DNA from 2 places in the Paraburkholderia sp. MM5482-R2 genome. Region 2 is predicted to be linked to the other one. Evidence: riboswitches for the same ligand, from Rfam matches in the RefSeq annotation. Region 2 holds a riboswitch; the other holds the start of a gene.
What was found. Region 2 has a riboswitch for thiamine pyrophosphate ahead of thiC (phosphomethylpyrimidine synthase ThiC). Riboswitches for the same ligand answer to the same signal wherever they lie in the genome.
Positions count from the first base shown of each region.

Region 1: another riboswitch for thiamine pyrophosphate. It lies ahead of OKW37_RS21665 (FAD-dependent oxidoreductase); the one in region 2 lies ahead of thiC (phosphomethylpyrimidine synthase ThiC).

Region 1 covers NZ_JBNDLP010000002.1:4,056,311-4,066,517, reverse strand. Annotated here, with positions in the region: gene OKW37_RS21715 (response regulator) at 1-715, opposite strand, end outside; gene OKW37_RS21710 (hypothetical protein) at 1,108-1,299, shown strand; gene OKW37_RS21705 (DUF6726 family protein) at 1,315-1,512, shown strand; gene OKW37_RS21700 (hypothetical protein) at 1,516-2,229, shown strand; gene OKW37_RS21695 (flagellar basal body L-ring protein FlgH) at 2,351-3,022, shown strand; gene OKW37_RS21690 (response regulator) at 3,117-3,860, opposite strand; gene OKW37_RS21685 (hypothetical protein) at 3,962-4,630, opposite strand; gene OKW37_RS21680 (hypothetical protein) at 4,695-5,168, opposite strand; gene OKW37_RS21675 (SDR family NAD(P)-dependent oxidoreductase) at 5,374-6,177, opposite strand; gene OKW37_RS21670 (ABC transporter ATP-binding protein/permease) at 6,174-7,925, opposite strand; TPP riboswitch at 8,357-8,480, shown strand; gene OKW37_RS21665 (FAD-dependent oxidoreductase) at 8,702-9,838, shown strand; gene thiS (sulfur carrier protein ThiS) at 9,898-10,095, shown strand; gene OKW37_RS21655 (thiazole synthase) at 10,203-10,207, shown strand, end outside.
Region 2 covers NZ_JBNDLP010000002.1:3,112,370-3,122,576, forward strand. Annotated here, with positions in the region: gene OKW37_RS17120 (cytochrome b/b6 domain-containing protein) at 1-499, opposite strand, end outside; gene OKW37_RS17125 (DUF1223 domain-containing protein) at 548-1,411, opposite strand; gene OKW37_RS17130 (hypothetical protein) at 1,523-1,981, opposite strand; gene OKW37_RS17135 (GreA/GreB family elongation factor) at 2,576-2,977, shown strand; TPP riboswitch at 3,120-3,237, shown strand; gene thiC (phosphomethylpyrimidine synthase ThiC) at 3,326-5,257, shown strand; gene OKW37_RS17145 (glycine zipper 2TM domain-containing protein) at 5,403-5,627, shown strand; gene OKW37_RS17150 (hypothetical protein) at 5,862-6,335, shown strand; gene OKW37_RS17155 (L-lactate permease) at 6,630-8,228, shown strand; gene OKW37_RS17160 (DMT family transporter) at 8,520-9,446, shown strand; gene bamC (outer membrane protein assembly factor BamC) at 9,617-10,207, opposite strand, start outside.

The DNA.
Region 1 (10,207 bases), 940 kb from region 2:
CGAAGGGTGTGCCGTTGGCGTCGGGCACGAACACGTAGCCCTTGCCGCGCACCGTTTGCACGTAGCACGGGTTCGACGGGTCGTCCTCGATCACGCGGCGCAGGCGCCAGATCGGTACGTCGAGGCTACGGTCGCGGAACGCGAGGTTGTCGCGATGCACGAGATCGTGAATCAGCACGCGCGACAGCACCTTGTACGGATTGTTGACGAAGATCTTCAGCAGCGCGAATTCGCTGTCGCGCAGCGGCAGCTTGGCGTCGTCGCGGCTCAGCGAGCGCGTGGCGAAGTCCAGTTCGAATGGACCGAAGCGATAGCGCTTGCGTGCTTCGGGCGCGCTCGTGGTGGACGGCCCGCGCCGGCGCAACACGGTCTGGATCCGCACGAGCAGTTCGCGCGGATCGAACGGCTTGGTCAGATAGTCGTCCGCGCCGAGCGACAGGCCGACGATGCGGTCGGCCACCGTGCCGCGCGCGGTCACGAAGATCACTGGGATGTCGTCGCCGGCGGCGCGCAACGCGGTGAGCGCGCGCAGGCCGTCGGTGTTCGGCATCATGATGTCGAGCACGACGACCGACGGCCGCTCACGCTCGAGACGACGCTGCAAATGGGTGCCGTCATGCAGCACGGACGCATCGAAGCCGTTCGACTGCAGAAACTTGCAAAGCAGATCGCGTACGACCGGATCGTCGTCGACGATAAGGACCTGTGGATTCATGGCGAAATTCTAGACTGGCCCGCCCGACGCGCGACCGGGCATTTCCTTACCAACGCTTACTGTGTGCCGCTCGGTGCTGGCGGGCTCGCGCCGGGGCGGATCAGCGAAGGTGCAGCGCTTACTTTAGCACTGCCTGATCCGGCTCTGCGCGACGACAGGCACGCGATGACAACAGTTGGCAAGCACTCGAAAGCCCTCGCAAGCCCACGGAACGGATCGTAACAACCGCGCGAAAGCGTGCTTTGCTTCGCCCATCGTCGGCACCCGCGCGGCGCGATGATTGGTTCCGCAGCAAGTCGCGCCGCACGCCGAACGAGGCCCGCTGCCTCGGACGACGGCGCGCGGCGTTCAACCGACACCGGTGCGCAATGCGCACCTTCGCGAGGTCCATCATGACGATCCACAATACGCTCAGTTCCATGCCTTTCTCCTCGCTGGCGAATAAGCCGGCCACGGAGAAATCCGCCAGTTCAAACTCCACGGGCGCAGCGGCGAAATCGCAGCAGAGCGCCGGGCTCGGGAAGCCTGCACTGCCTGCGCCGGGCACGGGGCTCATCGGCCATCTGCTCAACACGACTGCGTGAATCGGCGAGGTCCGCGTGCCATTATCCAGAACTACTGAGCAGCGGCGGCGCGCCGTGGCGTGGCTCGTTGCCGGCGCGCTGCTGTTGCCGCTCGGCGGCTGCGGCGCCGCGGCGCTGCCGTGCCGGGTCACGGCGGCGACCCTGAAAGTGCTGCCGGTCGTCGGCCATGCGGCGGCGACGCCTTTCGACATGTGCGCTTCCGCGATCGATTGAATCATGACGCTCACCCGGATGGTTGGTGCACTGATGCTGCTCGGCGGCGTGCTGTCGTGCGCTGCGCATGCACAGCTCGTCGCGCGCAGTGCGAAGGCGGCCAGCGCGGCATCGAATAGCGTCGTCACCGACACGCGGCGGCGCTCGCCGGACGCGCCGTTTTCGTTTCGCGGCGTCGCGCTCGGCATCACGATCGACGAATTCCGTGCGGGCTCGACCGTGCGCGCGACGCCGGTCGGCAGCGTGCCGATCTGCGAGACGGACGTGCAGGCCGGAGCGCTCGGCATGCGGCTGAAGTCGCACGATAGCCTGAGCGTCGCATGCCGCTGGGCGCATCGCGATGATGAACGCTGGGCGGTGTCGCAGGCCGTGGTCGATGGTGCGCCGGCGCTCGAACACGTGATGCGCTTCGCGCGCATTGACGGGCAGGGCGCGCTGCGTCTCTACGAGATGTCGTTCGTGGTCGACGAGCTGACCGCGGAGGATCTGCGCGACGCGCTCGAGGATCGTTACGGGCCGCCGCGTCTCGCGACGCGCAACGCGGCGGCGCCGGGCGCGATGCCGATGTACGTATGGGAGAACGCGGTGAGTTCGATCACGCTGTGCTTTCTGCCCGGCAGCCGCAACGGCACGCTCACGTATCTGCTGAAGGGCTCGGATGCGTGGATGAAAGCGGTCGTGCGGCAATGGCAGGCGAGCGGCGCCGACGCGGGCTGACGCGGGCTGACGTTTGCCAGGCAACCCTGATTACCGGTGCGATCCCAGCGCCGAAACCGGGCGGTGTCCGGATAGGCCGCCTCACTTCGACTCCTTTCATCCTTTCCGCCACGGAGCCAGCATGACCGCGCTACGTCTCACCCTCGTGCTCGGCGCCGCGAGCTGTCTCGCGGCCTGTTCGAGCGCGCAGACCAGGTCGATCGTCGAAACGCCGATGGCGCCGCCGCTCGCGTCCGCGCCGTTGAACGTCAACACGCAAGGCGCGATCTATCAGGCCGGCGCGCCGTTGCTGCTGTATGAGACGCCGCGCGCGCAGCACGTCGGCGACGTGCTGACGATCCGGCTGTCGGAATCGTATAGCGGCAACAACAGCGCCAGCGCGTCGGCGAACCGCACGAGCAGCATCACCGCGACTGCCGCGGATCAATCGACGAATGCCGCCGCGCGACTCGCCAAACTATTCAACATCGGCTCTGCCAGCACCGACTACAAAGGGCAGGGCAATCTGAGCGACATCAGCGACATGACGGGCACGCTAGCCGTGACCGTGATCGGCACGGTGTCGGGCGGCAATCTCGTCGTGTCAGGCGAGAAGGTGATCGCGATGAGCGGGACCCGCGACCGTCTTCGACTCTCGGGCATCGTCAATCCCAAGGACATCGAAGCAGGCAATTACGTCGCGTCGAGCAAGGTCGCGAACGCGCGCATCGAGCAGGCGGGCCTCGGCATGGTCAACGATGCGACGACGATGGGCTGGCTGCAGAGGATGTTTCTGAGTGTGCTGACGTTTTGACCGTCAGCCGGGTCAGCGCGGTGCGCGCGACACCGCGCTGCGCGTTACGTGCGACGCGTGGGCCGCATCAACCGGCTTCGACCATCAGGCGCCGCTAACCGAGCGGCGGCGCAAGCCCGCGTTCGGCCGCGCCGATCTCGCCGTCCGGCACGAACACGTAGCCGTGTCCCCACACCGTCTGCACGTAGCGCGGTTCCGACGGGTCGACTTCGATCAATCGACGCAAGCGCCAGATCGATACGTCGAGACTGCGATTGCGATGCGCTTCGCTATTGCCGTGCAGTTTTTCGAGCAGCTGCGCACGCGTGAGCACGGTCATCGCGTGCGTGACGAACACCTTCAGCATCGCGAATTCGCTCGAACGCAGCGTGATGCGTTCGCCGTCGCGGCGCAGTTCGCGCGCGGGGAAGTTCACTTCGAAGCGGCCGAAATGATAGGGCGCGCGCTGTTCGGGCGCGCCCGGCGCGATCGAGCCGCGACGCCGCAGCACGGTGCGAATCCGCGCGACGAGCTCGCTCGGTTCGAAAGGCTTGCCGAGATAATCGTCGGCGCCGAGTTCGAGGCCGATCACGCGATCGATCGGATCGGCGCGCGCGGTCAGCAGGATCACGGGAATGTCGTCGCCGGCGACACGCAAGGCGCGCAGCGCGCTGATGCCGTCGAGCTCTGGCATCATGATGTCGAGCACGACGAGCGCGGGACGCTCCTGCTGCAATCTGCGCTGCAACGCCAAGCCATTTTCCAGCATGGCGACCTTGAAGCCGCGGCCGTGCAGATATTCGCTGACGAGCTCGCGTACGACGGGATCGTCATCGACGATCAGGATGGTCTGGTTCATTCAGGTCATCTTAGTGATGCGCACGGGCCGCGCAAAGCGTATACCGCTTTCCAATCCTTTCCCGTGTAAGGCGCTGCAAGCGAAAGCAAAGCCGCGAGCACTCAGTGGGGCGGCGGGAAGGCCTGCGAGGTTTGCAGGGTCTGCTGTTGCTGCGCTTGACGCGGGAAATCGGTCCGATCGACCACCATCCGCTCGATCAGTCCGCCGAGCTTGACCGAGGCCGACGAAAAACGGTCGGTGTTCAGGCCGCCGGTCTGATATCGCGCGGTGACCAGAATGCGGCCACCCTGGATCAGCGTCAGATCGATGATCGACAGGTACTGGATCGATTCGTCGCTGAACGAGCGGCGGCCATAGTCGATCGCGGCGTCGTAGACGAGCCGCGCTTCGCAGCCGGCCGGCGAGGTGCCCGGATTGTAGACGTCCGAACGAATACCGCGCCGCTCAAGCGCGAGCTGCAGCGCCGGCACGAAATCGCCGACCGACACCGTCGGGTTCACTTCGATGCAGAGGTGCTGCAAATCCGCGGGCCGCCCGTTGACGAAGGTCGGCGACGAGTAGTTCGACGCGATCGCGTAGCCGGCCTGGATGACCGAGCCGGTGGCGTCGGCGGCCTGGATCAGCGTCCAGGCGCAGCCGTCGAGCGCGAGCGTCAGCGTCGCGGCGAAGGCGGCGAGGGCGCAACGACGCCGGCATATCAGCGAGGCGACCGGACACAGGCGCGAATGCCTGGTTGCCGCTGGCGCGCGCACGGTCGGCGACGAGGTCATGAGGCAGCGCCCGATCCCGGTCACGAAATGCGATGGAGCATCAAAAGCAGCGACGGCCGCGCGCTCAGCGCGTCACGCGCAGTCGCAGTTCGTTCTGACCTTGCACGCTCGCGGTGACGTTCACGCGACGGGCGTCGGTGGTCACGACGAAATGCTGGCGCACCGGTGTGTTGACGTCATGCACGACGCGCGGAAAGCAGGCGGCGATGTCGGCGCCGAGTTCTTCGAGCGGATCGTTGATGACGCCGTCGGCTTGCCAGTGCGCGCGCCAGTGGCAGTCGTACGCGTGCGGGCTGGCGCGGCAATCGTCCGTATTGGAGACGCCCGGCAGTTGCGCGGCGGTCTCGTTTGGCAGTCGCCGGAAATCGCTCGCATCGACGATGTGCGTGAGCGCCGCGCAGATATCGGCGGGTTGGTTCGGCTCGGTCGTTTGCGCGGCATCGACGGCGTTCGTGAGCAGCAGCGCCGCGCCGCAGGCGAGCGCGATGCGCGGGAGCAAAGACGGGAGCAAAGGTGAAACACGGCGAGCGAATGACATGGGCGAGGAGTCCGAAGAGCGGTTGCGATGAAAGACGTGACTGACATCAACGACGGCCGGCGCATGGCGCGGCCCGTACGACTATCGTCGCTGCTCGCCGGCATTTTCAAAGCGCGGAACAGCTTGCGCGCTCCGCAAATGCTTTCGAACTCTTCTCGTGTCTTTCCGGATGTTGCGCCCGGAGGTGCCGGCGCGCAGGCGAGGCTTAACCGAGCGTCAAGCCGCCATCGATGTGAATCACCTGGCCGGTGATGTGGCGTGCCGCGTCGGACAGCAGGAATGCGATCAGCGCGGCGACGTCGTCCGGTTCGGCAACATGACCGAGCGGCGTGGCTTCGGCGGCGTGCGCCCACACGGCCGCGTTGTCGGCGCTTGGGCCGCGATCCTTGCGCGTGTAGCCCGGCGCCACGCAATTGACGGTCACGCCGAGCGGCGCGAGCTCCGCGGCCGCCGTTTTCGCAAGCGCTTCGAGTGCCGCTTTCGCGGCCGCCGTCGCGGCGAATGGCGCATCCGCGCGATAGCGATGCGCGACGAACGAACTCAAGGCGACCACGCGACCGCGCTTCGATGTTTCGAGCGCGGGCATCGCGCGCCGCACGAGCGCGGCGAAGGCGGCTGGCATCGCGGCGAAGGCGGCGCCGAAGGTGTCGGGATCGAGCGCGGCCAGCGTTTGGCGCTGCGCATGGCCGGCGTTCGCGACCAGTTGATCGAGTGCGCCGAAGCTCGCGAGCGTCTGATGGATCACGTGCTCCGCCGCGCCGCGCTCGGCGAGGTCGCCGAACACGGTCGCGCAGCGTGCGCCGCTTGCCGTGCAGTCGGCGGCAACCTGCACGAGCCGTCGACGGGAGGCGTCGTCTGCGCCGCGCGCGTGCAGCATCAACGACGTATGCGGCGCCGCGAGGCGCCGTGCGAGCGCCGCGCCGATGCCGGAACCGGCGCCGGTGATCAGCACGACGCGTGCGGCGGTGCCGTGCGCTTCGCTGACGTGAGCGCCGCTCGCGTCGCTCACGCCGCTACCGCTTCGACAGAACGCTCGACGTCGAGCGTTTCGTCATGGAACGCTGCGAGCGATTCGCGATGCGCGACGCTGACGATCGCAGCCTTCGGCAACCGCTCGGTGAACAGCCGATAGAGCCGCGCCTCGTTTTCCGCGTCGAGCGCGCTGGTCGCTTCGTCGAGGAACAGGTAGTCCGGCTTGTGCAGCAGCACGCGCGCGGCGGCGAAGCGCTGCTGCTCACCCGGCGACAGCACGCGAGTCCAGTGCGCCGTTTCCTGCAGACGGTCCGCGTATTCCGACAGATGGCAGGTGATGAGCGCGTCGCGGCATTCGTCGTCGCCATAGGTGTCCGCCGCCGACGGATACGCGAGCGCCGCCTTCAGCGTGCCGATCGGCATGTAGCTGATCTGCGGGATGAACATCATGCGCGCGTTGACCGGTGCGTCGATCGAGCCGTCGCCGAACGGCCACAGGCCCGCGAGCGCGCGCATCAGCGTGCTCTTGCCGGCGCCCGACGGACCGCGCACGAGCCAGCGCGAGCCCGGCCGGATCGCGATATCGCGGATGCGCGACAGTGGGTTGCCATTGGGCAGGGCGAGCTGGAGGCTGTCGGTGGTAAGCGTGTTGCTGTCGACGAAATGCAGATTGATGCCGCCATGTTCCGTGGCCGGCGACACCGATTCCTTCAGACGCGGCGAATGCACGACGCGCTTGAATTCGCGCAACCGGTTCACGGTCGCGCGCCATTCGACGAGGCTCGTATAACTGTTGATGAACCACGAGAACGAATCGCTGACCGTGCCGAACGCGCTCGAAATCTGCATCAGCACGCCGAACGTGAACGCGCCCGCGAAGTAGCGCGGCGAGGCGACGACGATCGGGAAAATGATCGCGATCTGGCCGTAGAAGCTCAGCACGAAGGTCAGGCGCTTCGTGTACTTCATCACCTGCCACCAGTTGTCGCGGATGCGGCCGAACAGCGTGCGCGCGTTCGTCTTCTCGGTTTCCATGCCGTTGTAGAACGCGATCTGCTCGGCGTTCTCACGCAGCCGGATCAAGCCGAAACGGAAATCGGCCTCGACTTTCTGCGCCTGATAGTTGATCGACACGAGCGGATGGCCGACCTTCTGCGTGACGAGCGAGCCGCCCACCGCATACAGCGCCGCGGCCCACACCATGTAGCCGGGGATCTGCAGCGGCATGCCGCCGAGCGAGATGCTCAACGCGCCCGCGAGCGACCACAGGATCGTGATGAACGACACGAGCGTGACGACGGTCGACAGCAGATCGAGCGTTAGCGACAGCGTGGTGGTCGCGAACGACTGCAGGTCGTCGCTGATCCGCTGGTCGGGGTTGTCGGCGAGACGGTCGCGCTCGATGCGGTAGAACGCGCTGTCGTCGAGCCACTCGTTCAGGTAGCGGGTGGTCAGCCACTGGCGCCAGCGGAAGCCGAGCATCTGGCGCAGATAGCGTCCATACACGGCGAGGATGATGAAACCGAACGCGAGTCCGGTAAAGATCATCAGCAGGTGCGGGAAGTCGTGGACGTTCTTCGCCTGCAGCGCGTTGTAGAAGTCCCTGCTCCAGCTATTCAGGCGCACGTTGATCCAGACGACGAGCAGGTTCATCACGATGATCGTGACGAGCAGCCCCCACGCGATGCCTCGTTCCTCGGAAACCCAGTAGGGCTTGATCAGGGTCCACGCGGAGACCTTTTCGTCGGGCGGCAGCGCGGGGCTGGCGGAAGTATGTGGTGTCATGAGCATCCTGATGAAGTGCTGACCCGAAGTGCCATTCCGGCGTACGGGTCCGATCTGGTTGACCCATGTCGGGCGATCCCGCGAACAGCAGGCGCCTTTGCGAGGGCGTGGCTGCCGCGGGTCTGCGATACCTGGCCGGGCATCGCGCCATCACGCTCGATGAACGCGAGTCCGGACGGGCGCCCGATTCTGGCGTGACGCCCTTAAGCGAAAATTAATTTTCGGGGCCGGCATCCGCTGCGGTGCCGCCGCCACGCATGCGGCCACGAGCGTCGCGCGCGCCGCGTTTTTGCGGCACCGGTCACGGCATTGTGCCAGAGCGCCGGGCCGCTTCGCACCGGCATCTCGATAGACGGTGCCAGATCAAAATTGGGGTGGCCACCATGGAGCGCTGGTTTGCGGGCGCCGCGCCTTTTATGGTCTAATGACCTGCGACGAAACAGGGGTGCTTCGCCCACAGGCGGCATGACTTTCATGCCGGGGCGGCGAGGCTGAGAGAGACCCTTTGCACCCGATCCGGGTAATACCGGCGCGGGAAGTTTCCGGAAGCAACCGTCTTCCATTCCCCGCCGGGCGGCGAGCGCAGCTCACATGTGCACGTCGTGACCGGCCGGCTTCACCCGCCGGTTTCGTCCTGGGTACGTGCGTTTTTGGCCGTACGGAAAGGACTCGATGACCGCCTATTCTTCAGACATGCATTTTTCCCTTCGTCACGCCGCCTCGGGCGAGCCGTGCCGTTTTGGTTTTGCCCACCGCAGTCGAACGGAGCGCGCGCGATGAACCGTCCCGCCCGACCCGATTTCGCCGTGCTCGGCGGCGGCCTGTGCGGCCGCCTGGTCGCGTGGCGCCTCGCTGGCGACGGGCATCGCGTGGCGCTCTACGAGCGCGGCGATGCCACCGGTTCGCAGGCTGCCGCGTGGGTCGCCGCCGCGATGCTCGCGCCGCTGGCAGAGGCCGCGAGCGCCGAGCCGCTGATCACGCGGCTTGGCGCGAGTTCGCTCGAAAGCTGGCCGCGCGTGCTTGCCGAACTGCCGGAGCCGGTGTTTTTCCAGCGCAACGGCACGCTCGTCGTCTGGCATCACGCGGATCGCACCGAGGCGCCGCTATTCGAGCGGCGCGTGCGTGCGAACGCGCCGGCCGAGTTGCTCGACGGCGGCTTCGTCGCGTTGGCGGGCGCGCAGCTCGGCGCCGCCGAACCCGCGTTGGCCGGCCGCTTCAGCCAAGGCTGGCTGCTGCCGCGAGAAGGCCAGCTCGACAACCGCCAGGTGCTGTCCGCGCTCGCGGCCGGGCTTGCCGAGCGCGGCGTCGACACGCACTGGAACACGCCGATCGACGACGCGGCGCTGCCCGAGGCCGGCATCACCATCGATTGCCGCGGGCTCGGCGCGAAGCCGGTGCTGCCGACGCTGCGCGGCATCCGCGGCGAAGTTGCGCGCGTGCATGCGCCTCACCTGCAGCTGACGCGCCCGGTGCGGCTACTGCATCCGCGTTACCCGCTGTATATCGCGCCGAAGCAGAACGGCCTCTACGTGATCGGCGCGACCGAGGTGGAGGGCGAGGACATGTCGCCCGTCAGCGTGCGTTCGGCGCTCGAGTTGCTGAGCGCGGCGTTTTCGGTGCACCCGGGCTTCGGCGAGGCGCGCATTCTCGAGCTGAATTCGCAGTGCCGGCCGACCTTGCCCGATCATCGTCCCGCGCTGCTGTGGGACGGCGCGCGCACGCTGCGCGTGAACGGCCTGTACCGGCACGGCTACATGATCGCGCCCGAAGTCGCCGACGAAGCCGTGCGCTTCGCGAGCGCGCTGCTCGACGGCCGCGTCGGTGATGCCGACGCATTCGCCGGATGGCGGCGCGACTCACGCTGGAGCGAGCTGTTCCAGCAGCATTTCGCGCGCGAGCCGGCCCGAGCGTAGCGGCCAACGTGCCGCGCGCGATGCCGCTTGCGCCATCGATTGAACCGTATTCGAACACCATGGACATTCACATCAATCAGAAGCCGTTGTCGCTGCCCGAGGGCGCGACTGTCGCCGATGCGCTCGCCGCCTTTGGCGCGCGTCCGCCGTTCGCGGTCGCGCTCAACGGCGATTTCGTCGCGCGTGCGCAGCATGCGGCGCGCGCGTTGCAAACGGGCGACCGGCTCGACGTCGTGCAGCCGGTCGCGGGCGGCTGAGCGCGACCGCGCCAGCCTGTCGCTTACCGAACGCAACAACCGTCGCCGAAAACCCATTGCCGCAACGCGGTCGGTTCTAGCCGCGAGGGCAAACCAGGATGATGCAAATGAC
Region 2 (10,207 bases):
GCGGAAACTGCACCGACTTCCAGATCGCGAGCCCCGATAGCACGAGCACGATCAGATCGGCGATCGCGAACAGGTAGGCGAATTTCTGCACCGCGTTGTAGACGCGCAGATCGCCATGCGACAGCTTCCCGCGCAACGCGGCGACGAAATCGCGCAGTACCGCGCGCGGCGTCAGCGGCAGGTACTTGCGCACGAAGCGCCCGCTCGCGAGATTCAGCGCGACATACACGAGGCCGTTGAACACCAGCAGCCACATCGCCGCGAAGTGCCATTGCAGCGCGCCGCCGAGCCAGCCGCCCAGCGTGATCGCGGTCGGGAAGCTGAACGCCGGGAAGATCGGCGACGCGTCGTAGATGCGCCAGCCCGACAGCATCATCACGATCGCGGCGAGCGCGTTCAGCCAATGCGTGATGCGCAGCCACAGCGGATGAATGACGCCGCGCTTCGGCGCGGCGGGCGCGGCGGGTGCGCTGGGGCGCAAGGCGTGGGGTGTGGACATGGGGCTCTCCTCGAGCAGCGGTAGTGAATGCGGCGCGCGCGAGGTCGATCAACGGCACGCGGGAAGGTCGGTCGCTTGTAGCACGTCGCCGCTCGCGTCGCTTTCGACGAACGCGACCACGCCGAAGCGGCCGGCGGCGTTGGCGCTCGGATCGGCTTGCGCATCGACGCTCGCAGCGTGTACATCGATGTCCTGATGAATCCGCGCGTGACCGGAGACGAGCGGCACGGGCCCGAACCAGGCACGCACGACGCGCTCGTGATGCAGCGTCGCGCCGCGGTTTTCGCCCGCGCCGACCTGCGTCGTCAGCGCGTTCTCGTAGATCGCGAGATAGGCGCTCAACGCACCCGTGGCGGCGGCTGCCGTCGTGCTGAACTGCGCATCGACATCGAACGCGCCGGGCGCACGCGGGCTCAGCGCAAGTGCGACGCTCGCCTGGGCGGGTTCGGCGACGAGCTCGGCGATGCGGCGCTCGAAACTGCCGCGTTGCGACCAGTCGCGCAACTCGCGGCCCGCAACGAACACTTCCGGCGTATAGAGCGTGTGCGCGCCCGCGAGACGCGTCAGCGTTTGCTGACGTTCCGTGAAGCGATGCTGGGAAAAGCGGTCGGTCCAGCCGAGGCTGTTCCAGTAGTCGACGTGCAGCGCGAGCGGCACGATGCCGTGCGCGGCGCCGTCGCTTTTCCATTGACTGAGCCAGCGGTCGGCGGGCGGGCAGCTATCGCAGCCCTCGCTGCTGTACAGCTCGACGAGCGCGACGCGGTGCGCGGGGCTGTGCGTGGCGCATAGGGGCCCGGCCGCGTCGGCCGCACTGATGCCAGAACCGCTCAGCAGAAAAAGCGCGAGGCCGACGGCGGGCGTCGAAAAAGTCGTAAAGCGCTGAAGTATCGAGCGATTGTGCGCGGTCGACATGACGTGCTCCGATCGTAATCTGCACGTTTGTCGAACCGCGCGGCCGGTTATGACAAGCCTCTTTTAATTTTTTTCCGGCATGAGATGAGCCAGCCAAAGCTCGCCCGCGACTCAGTCGTAACTGACCACCACCGTCACGCGCGTGTCCGTATCGGTGCGCTTCGCGTTCAGCGACAGCACGCCGCCCGCGCGATCGACCGCGTAGTGGCCGTCGCGGGCCGTCGCGACGCGCCCGGTGCCATCGACGAACCGCGCCGCCACCAGATCGCGCGACTGCGTGCCGCCGTTCACTTCGAGCGCGACATCGGCCCCGCTGACGACGCCCGGCGGCGCGCTGAACGTCACCGTGCGCGAGAAGCGCTGACCCGCCACGCTCGCGCTACCGACGGCGACGCCAGGGGGCGCCGTATCCACGCTGATCTGCATCGGCGGTGCAACGATCATCCCCACGAACCGGATCACGCCGCCCGTCACCGTCGATGCCGCCGGCGCCGCCAGCGGCGCGGCGAGCAATGCCACCACCGCGACTGTGCGACCGAACGTTCGCCACCGCCTGCTTTCCGCTTTCATGTGCACCTCTTTGTCAATCGGCGCGAGTCGCCTCGCGCCATTCACGCGCCATCCCGCGAATCGCTTCGCCGGAGTGCGGCCTTCGCTGCACTTTGTTTAACGGCAATCCTCTGACTGGCTTGAACGCAATGCGGACCACACCGCTTTCTTCTCGCACCGCACAAAAACGGTCAGTCGACGGGCGCGACGTCGCAAACGGAGCTGCGTGAGACAGCGTGCTAACATCAAACTTTCGTCTCGCTGCTGCCGCGCGGCCTCACGCTTAGTCGCCCGGCACCCCTCGATCGCGCTTCCCCAACACCTGGTCGTTTTGCCCGTGACTTCTCTGCGTCGTCCGACTTTCCGTGCTCTCGCCCGCTTGCGCCCATGCCGCGCAGGCGAGCGCGCGCGCGCGGACGTCGCGTCGCACGGCCCCGGCGAGACGTCCCGAACGGTCCCGCTTCACGCCGCCCGGCGCCCTCGCTGACGCAGCCCGCCAATACCCAGGGCCGCGTCGCCGGGCACCGGGCTCTCCCATTCGTCCACTCATCCGCCGACCACCCCATGGGTCGTTGCATGCGGCCATCCATGACCGCCTTATCCGGAGTCCTGATGATGAAGAAGATCAAAACCTGCTACCTGACCGAACTCGACGTAACCCGCCTCGAGAAATACGCGGCCACCGACGCCAAGTTGCAGCACATGCTCGACGATGTGCTCGAACGCGCGGTAATCGTCGACTCGCACGACATCCCCGCCGACGTCGTCACGATGAACTCGCAAGCGACGCTGATCGACGCAGCGAGCGGCGAACAGATGACGTGGACCGTCGTCTATCCGCCCAACGCCGATTTCGCGCAAGGGCGCCTGAACGTGTTCTCGCCGGCTGGCCTCGCGCTGCTCGGCGCGCGCCGCGGCGAGAGCGTCCGCTTCACGCCACCCAGCGGCGATCAGAAAGTGCTCAAGCTCGACAAAATCCTGTATCAGCCTGAAGCCGCCGACGATTTTTCACTGTAAGGCGGCCGTTCCCTCGCTGTAAGTTGCCTTGTCTGATGCGGTCTCGAATCAAGCATAGGAGATGTCTGGTTTCATCCGGACCAGTTTTTTTGAGTCATTCAGACAGGTTGCCAAACCGCGGGCGGGCGGTGTATCGTGTGCGCTGCTAACGCGGGGGTCCTGCGTAGCGCGGAGCTGGAGGTCCGTGTTGCGTGGGTGAGAAATACCCTTTGAACCTGATCTGGATAATGCCAGCGCAGGGAAGCGTACGGATTTCGCTCCAGCCTCAAGGGCCTCACCTCTCCGCGATTTCCGACTACTTCCATCTCGGTCTCCTGCTTAGCCGCCCCACTTTGTACGGAGACTTACATGAACGCCAATCCGAAGTTTATTTCCGCCGAAGCCCATGTGGACGAGGCCGCCGTCGCGCCGTTGCCGAATTCGCGCAAGGTCTACGTGACCGGCTCGCGCCCGGACATCCGCGTGCCGATGCGCGAAATCTCGCAGGCCGACACGCCCGACAGCTTCGGCGGCGAAAAGAATCCGCCGATCTACGTGTACGACACGTCGGGCCCCTACTCCGACCCGGACGCGGAGATCGACATCCGCGCGGGTCTGCCCGCACTGCGCGAGGCGTGGATCGAGGAGCGCGGAGACACCGAGCCGCTGACCGGTCTGTCGAGCAGCTTCAGCCGCGAGCGCGCCGCCGATCCGGCCACCGCGCAGCTGCGTTTTCCGGGACTGCATCGTACGCCGCGCCGCGCGATCGCCGGCAGGAACGTGACGCAGATGCACTACGCGAAGCAAGGCCTCATCACGCCGGAAATGGAATACATCGCGATTCGCGAAAACCAGCGCCGTGCCGAGTACCTCGAGACCCTGAAGACGAGCGGCCCGAACGGCGCGAAGCTCGCCGCGATGATGGGCCGTCAGCACCCCGGCCAGGCATTCGGCGCGAGCGCGTTCGGTCCGAACGGCCTCACCGAAATCACCGCGGAATTCGTGCGCGAGGAAATCGCGCGCGGCCGCGCGATCATCCCGAACAACATCAATCACCCGGAAAGCGAGCCGATGATCATCGGCCGCAACTTCCTCGTGAAGGTCAATGCGAACATCGGCAACTCGGCGGTGACATCGTCGATCGGCGAGGAAGTCGACAAGATGACGTGGGCGATCCGCTGGGGCGGCGACACGGTGATGGATCTGTCGACCGGCAAGCACATTCATGAAACGCGCGAATGGATCATCCGCAACAGCCCGGTGCCGATCGGCACGGTGCCGATCTATCAGGCGCTCGAAAAGGTCAACGGCAAGGCTGAAGACCTCACCTGGGAAATCTTCCGCGACACGCTGATCGAGCAGGCCGAGCAAGGCGTCGACTACTTCACGATCCACGCGGGCGTGCGTCTGCAATATGTGCCGCTCACGGCGAACCGGATGACCGGCATCGTGTCGCGCGGCGGCTCGATCATGGCGAAGTGGTGTCTCGCGCATCACAAGGAAAGCTTCCTGTACGAGCATTTCGAAGAGATCTGCGAAATCATGAAGGCCTACGACGTGGCCTTCTCGCTCGGCGACGGCCTGCGTCCCGGCTCGATCTACGACGCGAACGACGAAGCGCAACTGGGCGAGCTGAAGACGCTCGGCGAACTCACGCAGATCGCGTGGAAGCACGACGTGCAGGTGATGATCGAAGGTCCGGGCCATGTGCCGATGCAGCTGATCAAGGAAAACATGGACCTGCAGCTCGACTGGTGCGACGAGGCGCCGTTCTACACGCTCGGGCCGCTGACCACCGACATCGCGCCGGGCTACGACCACATCACGTCGGGCATTGGCGCCGCGATGATCGGCTGGTTCGGCACCGCGATGCTGTGCTACGTGACGCCGAAGGAACACCTCGGTCTGCCGAACAAGGACGACGTGAAGACCGGCATCATCACGTACAAGCTCGCCGCGCATGCCGCCGATCTCGCGAAGGGTCATCCGGGCGCGCAGGTGCGCGACAACGCGCTGTCGAAGGCGCGCTTCGAATTCCGCTGGGAAGACCAGTTCAATCTCGGTCTCGACCCGGACAAGGCGCGCGAATTCCACGACGAAACGCTGCCGAAGGATTCGGCCAAGGTCGCGCATTTCTGCTCGATGTGCGGCCCGCACTTCTGCTCGATGAAGATCACCCAGGACGTACGCGAGTTCGCGGCGCAACAAGGCGTCACCGACGACGAAGCGCTGAAGAAAGGCATGGAAGTAAAGTCGATCGAGTTCATGAAGCAAGGCGCGGAGATTTATCAGCGGCAATAAGCGGGTTGCGCGATTCGCGCGAACCAGCACTGCAGTATCGAAGCCCGCCGGCATGGCGGGCTTTTTTATTCCACCGCATCGAGCAGGCACGTTGCGTGCTGGGAGAAGGAAACATCTGTTTCCAACAACGAGCGGAGTCAGCATCATGAAATCGATCCGTCATCTCGGTACTCGTCTTGGTACGGTCGCAGCCGCCCTTTCACTTGTCGCGGGTCTCGCGGCATGCGGCGACATGTCCCCACGCACACGCGATACCGCGATCGGCGCGGGTGTCGGCGGCGCCGCTGGCGCGGCAATCGGCGGCAACGGCTTGTCGACGTTGGGCGGCGCGGCGGTAGGCGGTGTCATCGGTAACCAGGTCGGCAAGTGAGCGTTGCGTCCGATGACGCGTCTAACGATTCATACAGGACAGCAAACGATTTTTTTCGGACCACGGTCCGGACTGCCGAGGGCGGCGGATGCAGTGCGCCCTCGTCCCGACAGCGCGCGTGGAAATAGGCTGAAATATGCGGTTGCGGTTTTGCCACAGCGCTGCCGCGGCAAGAGCGTAAGCTCCTCATAACGACGTCGCGCAAGGCGGCATCGGTTCATCGAGGAGCGCGCCATGAAGTCCCGCGTCGTCACCCATCTTTGCGTGGTGCGCCTCTCGACGCCACGCGATTCGTCCAGTTTTTCCGCGAGGTTCGCGCGGCCCGCCACCGCGATTTGCGTGCTCGCCTCGAGTCTCTTTTTTGCAGGCTGCTATTACCCCGCCGGCTACTATCCCGCCGGCTATTATCCGTCGTACTATTCGACCGCGCCCGCGACCACAGCCGACCAAACCGCGCCGGCGACCGATCAACAGCAGCCGCCTCAAGCCCAGGCGCAAATGCAGGTCGCACCGCAAGACATGCCGCCCGGTTATACGGTTCCCGCGCCTGTGTACGCGGCGCCGCCGGTTTATCCCGCCTACTATCCGCCGCCGCCTTATCCCGCTTATTACGGCTACCCCGCCTACTACGGACCGTCGATTGCGATCGGCATTGGCGGTTATTGGGGCGGCCATTGGGGTGGCCATTGGGGCGGCCACTCGCATTGACCTGTCCTCTTTCGTCGCGGAGCGTGCACGCGCCGGCACTTCAACTGCCGGCGCGCGCGCTTCTTCATGAGTCGTTTTTCCGCGCGTATCGCCCTCCACCGCGCATACCCCGCCCGTACTTTCCCGGCTTGACGCGCCGGTAAGGCGCTCTATCCTTGGAAGGTTTCATGCAGCACCCGCTTAAATCGGGCGACGCCGCTTTGTCGAGGCCAGTTGCGAGCGTCCGCCGAATCAGAGCGACGTGCCGTCATGCGCAATCCCCGCGTCGAATTACACAACAACGAAGGAGACGTGATGTTTCATCAACTACTCACTCCGGTTGGCAATTCGCTTTTTCCGTCGTTCATCGTCGCCGCGCTGCCGATCATCGCCGTGCTCGCGCTGCTCGGCTGGGCGCGCAGGCCCGCGTGGCAAGCGTCGCTCGCGGGACTGATCATCGGTTTGATCGTGGCGATTTTCGTCTGGCAGTTTCCGGTCGGGCTCGCGTTCAACTCGGTCGCGGCTGGCGTCGTGTTCGCGATCTGGCCAGTGATGTGGATCGTGTTCACCGCGATCCTGCTGTACAACATCGCGCAGCGCTCGGGACGCTTCGAGGCCTTTCGCCTGTGGATGATCGACAACCTGCCGAACGACCGGCGCATCGTGCTCGTCGTGGTCGGCTTTTCGTTCGGCGCGCTGCTCGAGGGCATTTCGGGTTTCGGCACGCCGGTCGCGATCACGAGCTCGCTGCTGATCATGCTCGGCTTTCCGACGCTCGAAGCGCTGACCTTCACGCTGATCTTCAACACCGCGCCGGTCGCGTTCGGCGCGCTCGGCGTGCCGATCACGGTGCTCGGCGCGGTCACGCATCTGCCGTCCGATGTGCTCGGCAAGATGGTCGGGCGGCAATTGCCTTTCTTCGCGGTCCTGCTGCCCTTCTATGTGATCGCCGTGTACGCGGGCTTTCGCCACATGCTGCGGATCTGGCCGGTGCTGCTGGTCTCGGGCCTGAGCTTCGCGCTGACCCAGTTCGTCGTCTCGAACTTCATCAACTACAGCCTGACCGACGTGCTGTCGTCGCTGGTTTCGCTGATCCTCACCGTTGCGTTCCTGCGCGTCTGGAAGCCCGCCGTCGATCCGAAATTCGCGATCAACGTCGATCGCATCAGCGAGGTGCGCGGCAAGATCGGCGGCGCACAGGGCTGGTATCCGTGGATCATCGTGTCGGTCGTCGTGATCATCTGGACGATCGCGAGGATCTTCACGATCGGCGACATCAAGTTGTCGTGGCCCGGTCTCGACAAGGCCGTGTTCATCACGCTCTACAACACGCCGTACGGCGCGGTCTGGGACTTCCAGCCGCTCGCGACCGGTACCGCGATCCTCGTCGCCGCGCTCATCACGGCGTTCGTCGTACGGCTCTCGCCCGCCGAGTTCGGCAAGGCGATCTCCGATACGTGGGTGCAAACGCGCATCGCGATCCTGACCGTGGCAACGATCGTCGGCCTCGCTTACCTGATGAACTACTCGGGACTCACCTACACGCTCGGTCTCGGCGTTGCGTCGGTCGGGCCGCTGTTTCCGCTCGTGTCGGCGTTCCTCGGCTGGGTGGCGGTGTTCCTGTCGGGCAGCGATACGTCGGGCAATGCGCTGTTCGGCAATCTGCAGGTGGTCGCGGCCAACCAGCTCAATCTGAATCCGGTGCTGATGGCGGCGACCAACTCGTCGGGCGGCGTGATGGGCAAGATGATCTCGCCGCAGAACATCGCGACCGGCGTCGCGACCACCGAGTTGAAGGGCAAGGAAGGCGTCGTGTTCGCCAAGACCTTCAAACATTCGATTCTGCTGACGGTGCTGCTTGGCGTGCTCGTCTGGGCGCAGCAGAACGTCCTGCAATGGATGATTCCGCATTGAGGTCGCGCCAGTAACGGCGCAATGCAATTCACATCTTTTCGGACGGCCGCCCACGCATCGCGGGCGCCGTGTCCGATCCCATCCCACCGCCGTTCCGCCTGATCGCAATTTTTCTCACATATCGGCGAGAATTGCTCGTTTGGCGCGCGCCCTCGCAGCGCTTACCATCGACCTCATCGGACGCGGCTGTCTCCCGGATCTTGCCGTTTCATCCTGTACTGAAACGATTCGCGCGATCGCACTGTTACGATGAGCTGGCGTCCCGACTCAACTGCGCGCGGCGCCATTCCAATGAAAACCAGAAACCTGCTGCAACTGCTGATCCTCGCTGCCCTATGGGGCGCATCGTTCCTGTTCATCCGCGTCGGCGTGACCGACTTCGGCGTCGCGCCGCTGATGGCGCTGCGCGTCGGCATCGGCGCGCTCTTTCTCGCGATCGTGCTGATCGCGCGACGGCCGCTGCAACAGTCCGCCACCGTGTTGCGCACGCACGCAGTGCCGCTGCTCGTGGTCGGTATCGTCAATTCGGCGGCACCGTTCTGCCTGTTCGCGTATGCCGAGCTGACACTGTCGGCGGGCGTCACGTCGGTGATCAATGCGTGCGCGCCGCTGTGGGGCGCGCTGGTCGGCTTCCTGTGGCTGCGCGACCGGCTCAGCGCACTGCGCACGCTCGGTCTCGTGGTCGGCTTTCTCGGCGTGCTGATGCTCGTGTGGGATCAGATCGCGGCGCCGGCCGGCTCGGCCGCCTCGCCGCTGAGCGTCGCGCTCGCGGCCGGCGCCGCGCTCGGCGCCACGCTGCTCTACGGCATCGCCGCCAACTACACGAAGCGTCACCTGACTGGCGTCGACGCGCTGACCGTCGCGACCGGCACGATGATCGGCGCGACGATCGTGCTGCTGCCGCTCGCGGTCATCTACTGGCCCGCCGCGCCGATCTCGCTGCGCGCGTGGGGCGCGGTGATCGCGCTCGGCGTCGCCTGTACCGGCATCGCGTACATGCTGTTCTTCCATCTGATCGCGGTCGCCGGGCCGACGCGCGCGATCACCGTGACCTTCGTGATTCCGATCTTCGGCATTCTGTGGGGCGCGTTGTTTCTCGGCGAGACGGTGTCGCCCGGCATGCTCGAAGGGTGCGCTGTGATTCTGGTCGGCACCGCGTTGGCGACCGGCGTAGTCAAGCGCTTGCCGTGGATGGGGACGCGGCGCGCGGATACCTGAGCGCACGGAGTCAATCGGCAACCGCGCCGGGTCGCGGCTTGCCGATCCGGTCACGTTACATCGGCTCACGCGCGGGCCCTTCGCGCGTCAAATGCATAGTCAAAAAAAACCGCCCGGATTTCTCCGGGCGGTTTCGTCGAACCGGCGGCGTCGGCCGCGAGGCTCCCGTATCAGTGCAGCTGGTCGGCCATCAGGCTCATGATCTGCTTGGCCTGCGAGCTTTCGTCGAGTTGCCCCTTGTCGTCGACCACGGCCACGCGGGTCTGGTTCGGCGTCACCGCGCGCACGTTCACGCGATACTGCCTGGCGACCTTCTCCTTCTTGCCGTGGAAGACCTGGCTCCAGAAGCCCTGCTCGGCCGACGACATATCCTTCGGATCGACGTAGCGCACGAAATAGAGGCCGCGGCTCATGTCGCGATCGTCGACCGTGAAATTGCTGCGATCGAGTGCGAGGCCCACGCGCAGCCACGCGCGGTCATACGGCTCGCCGAGCGTGAGTTCGGTCGATGAGAGCTGCGCCGACGTGTTGTTGGCCGAATCCGCGTCCGGCATAGGCGGTTGCGCCGCGAGCGCGACGTTCTGCGCGACAACGGCGGCCGTCGCCGACTTCGCACCCGCCGTCGCCGCGTTCGGCGCGATCTGCGTGCCCGCGGGCGACAGCTCGGCGTTCTGTGTGCCACCCGCGTTGCTACCCGAATCGGCCCGCGCCAGCGAGACCATCAGGCGCTTCAGGTATTCCTGCTCGAGCGCCGGGTCGTT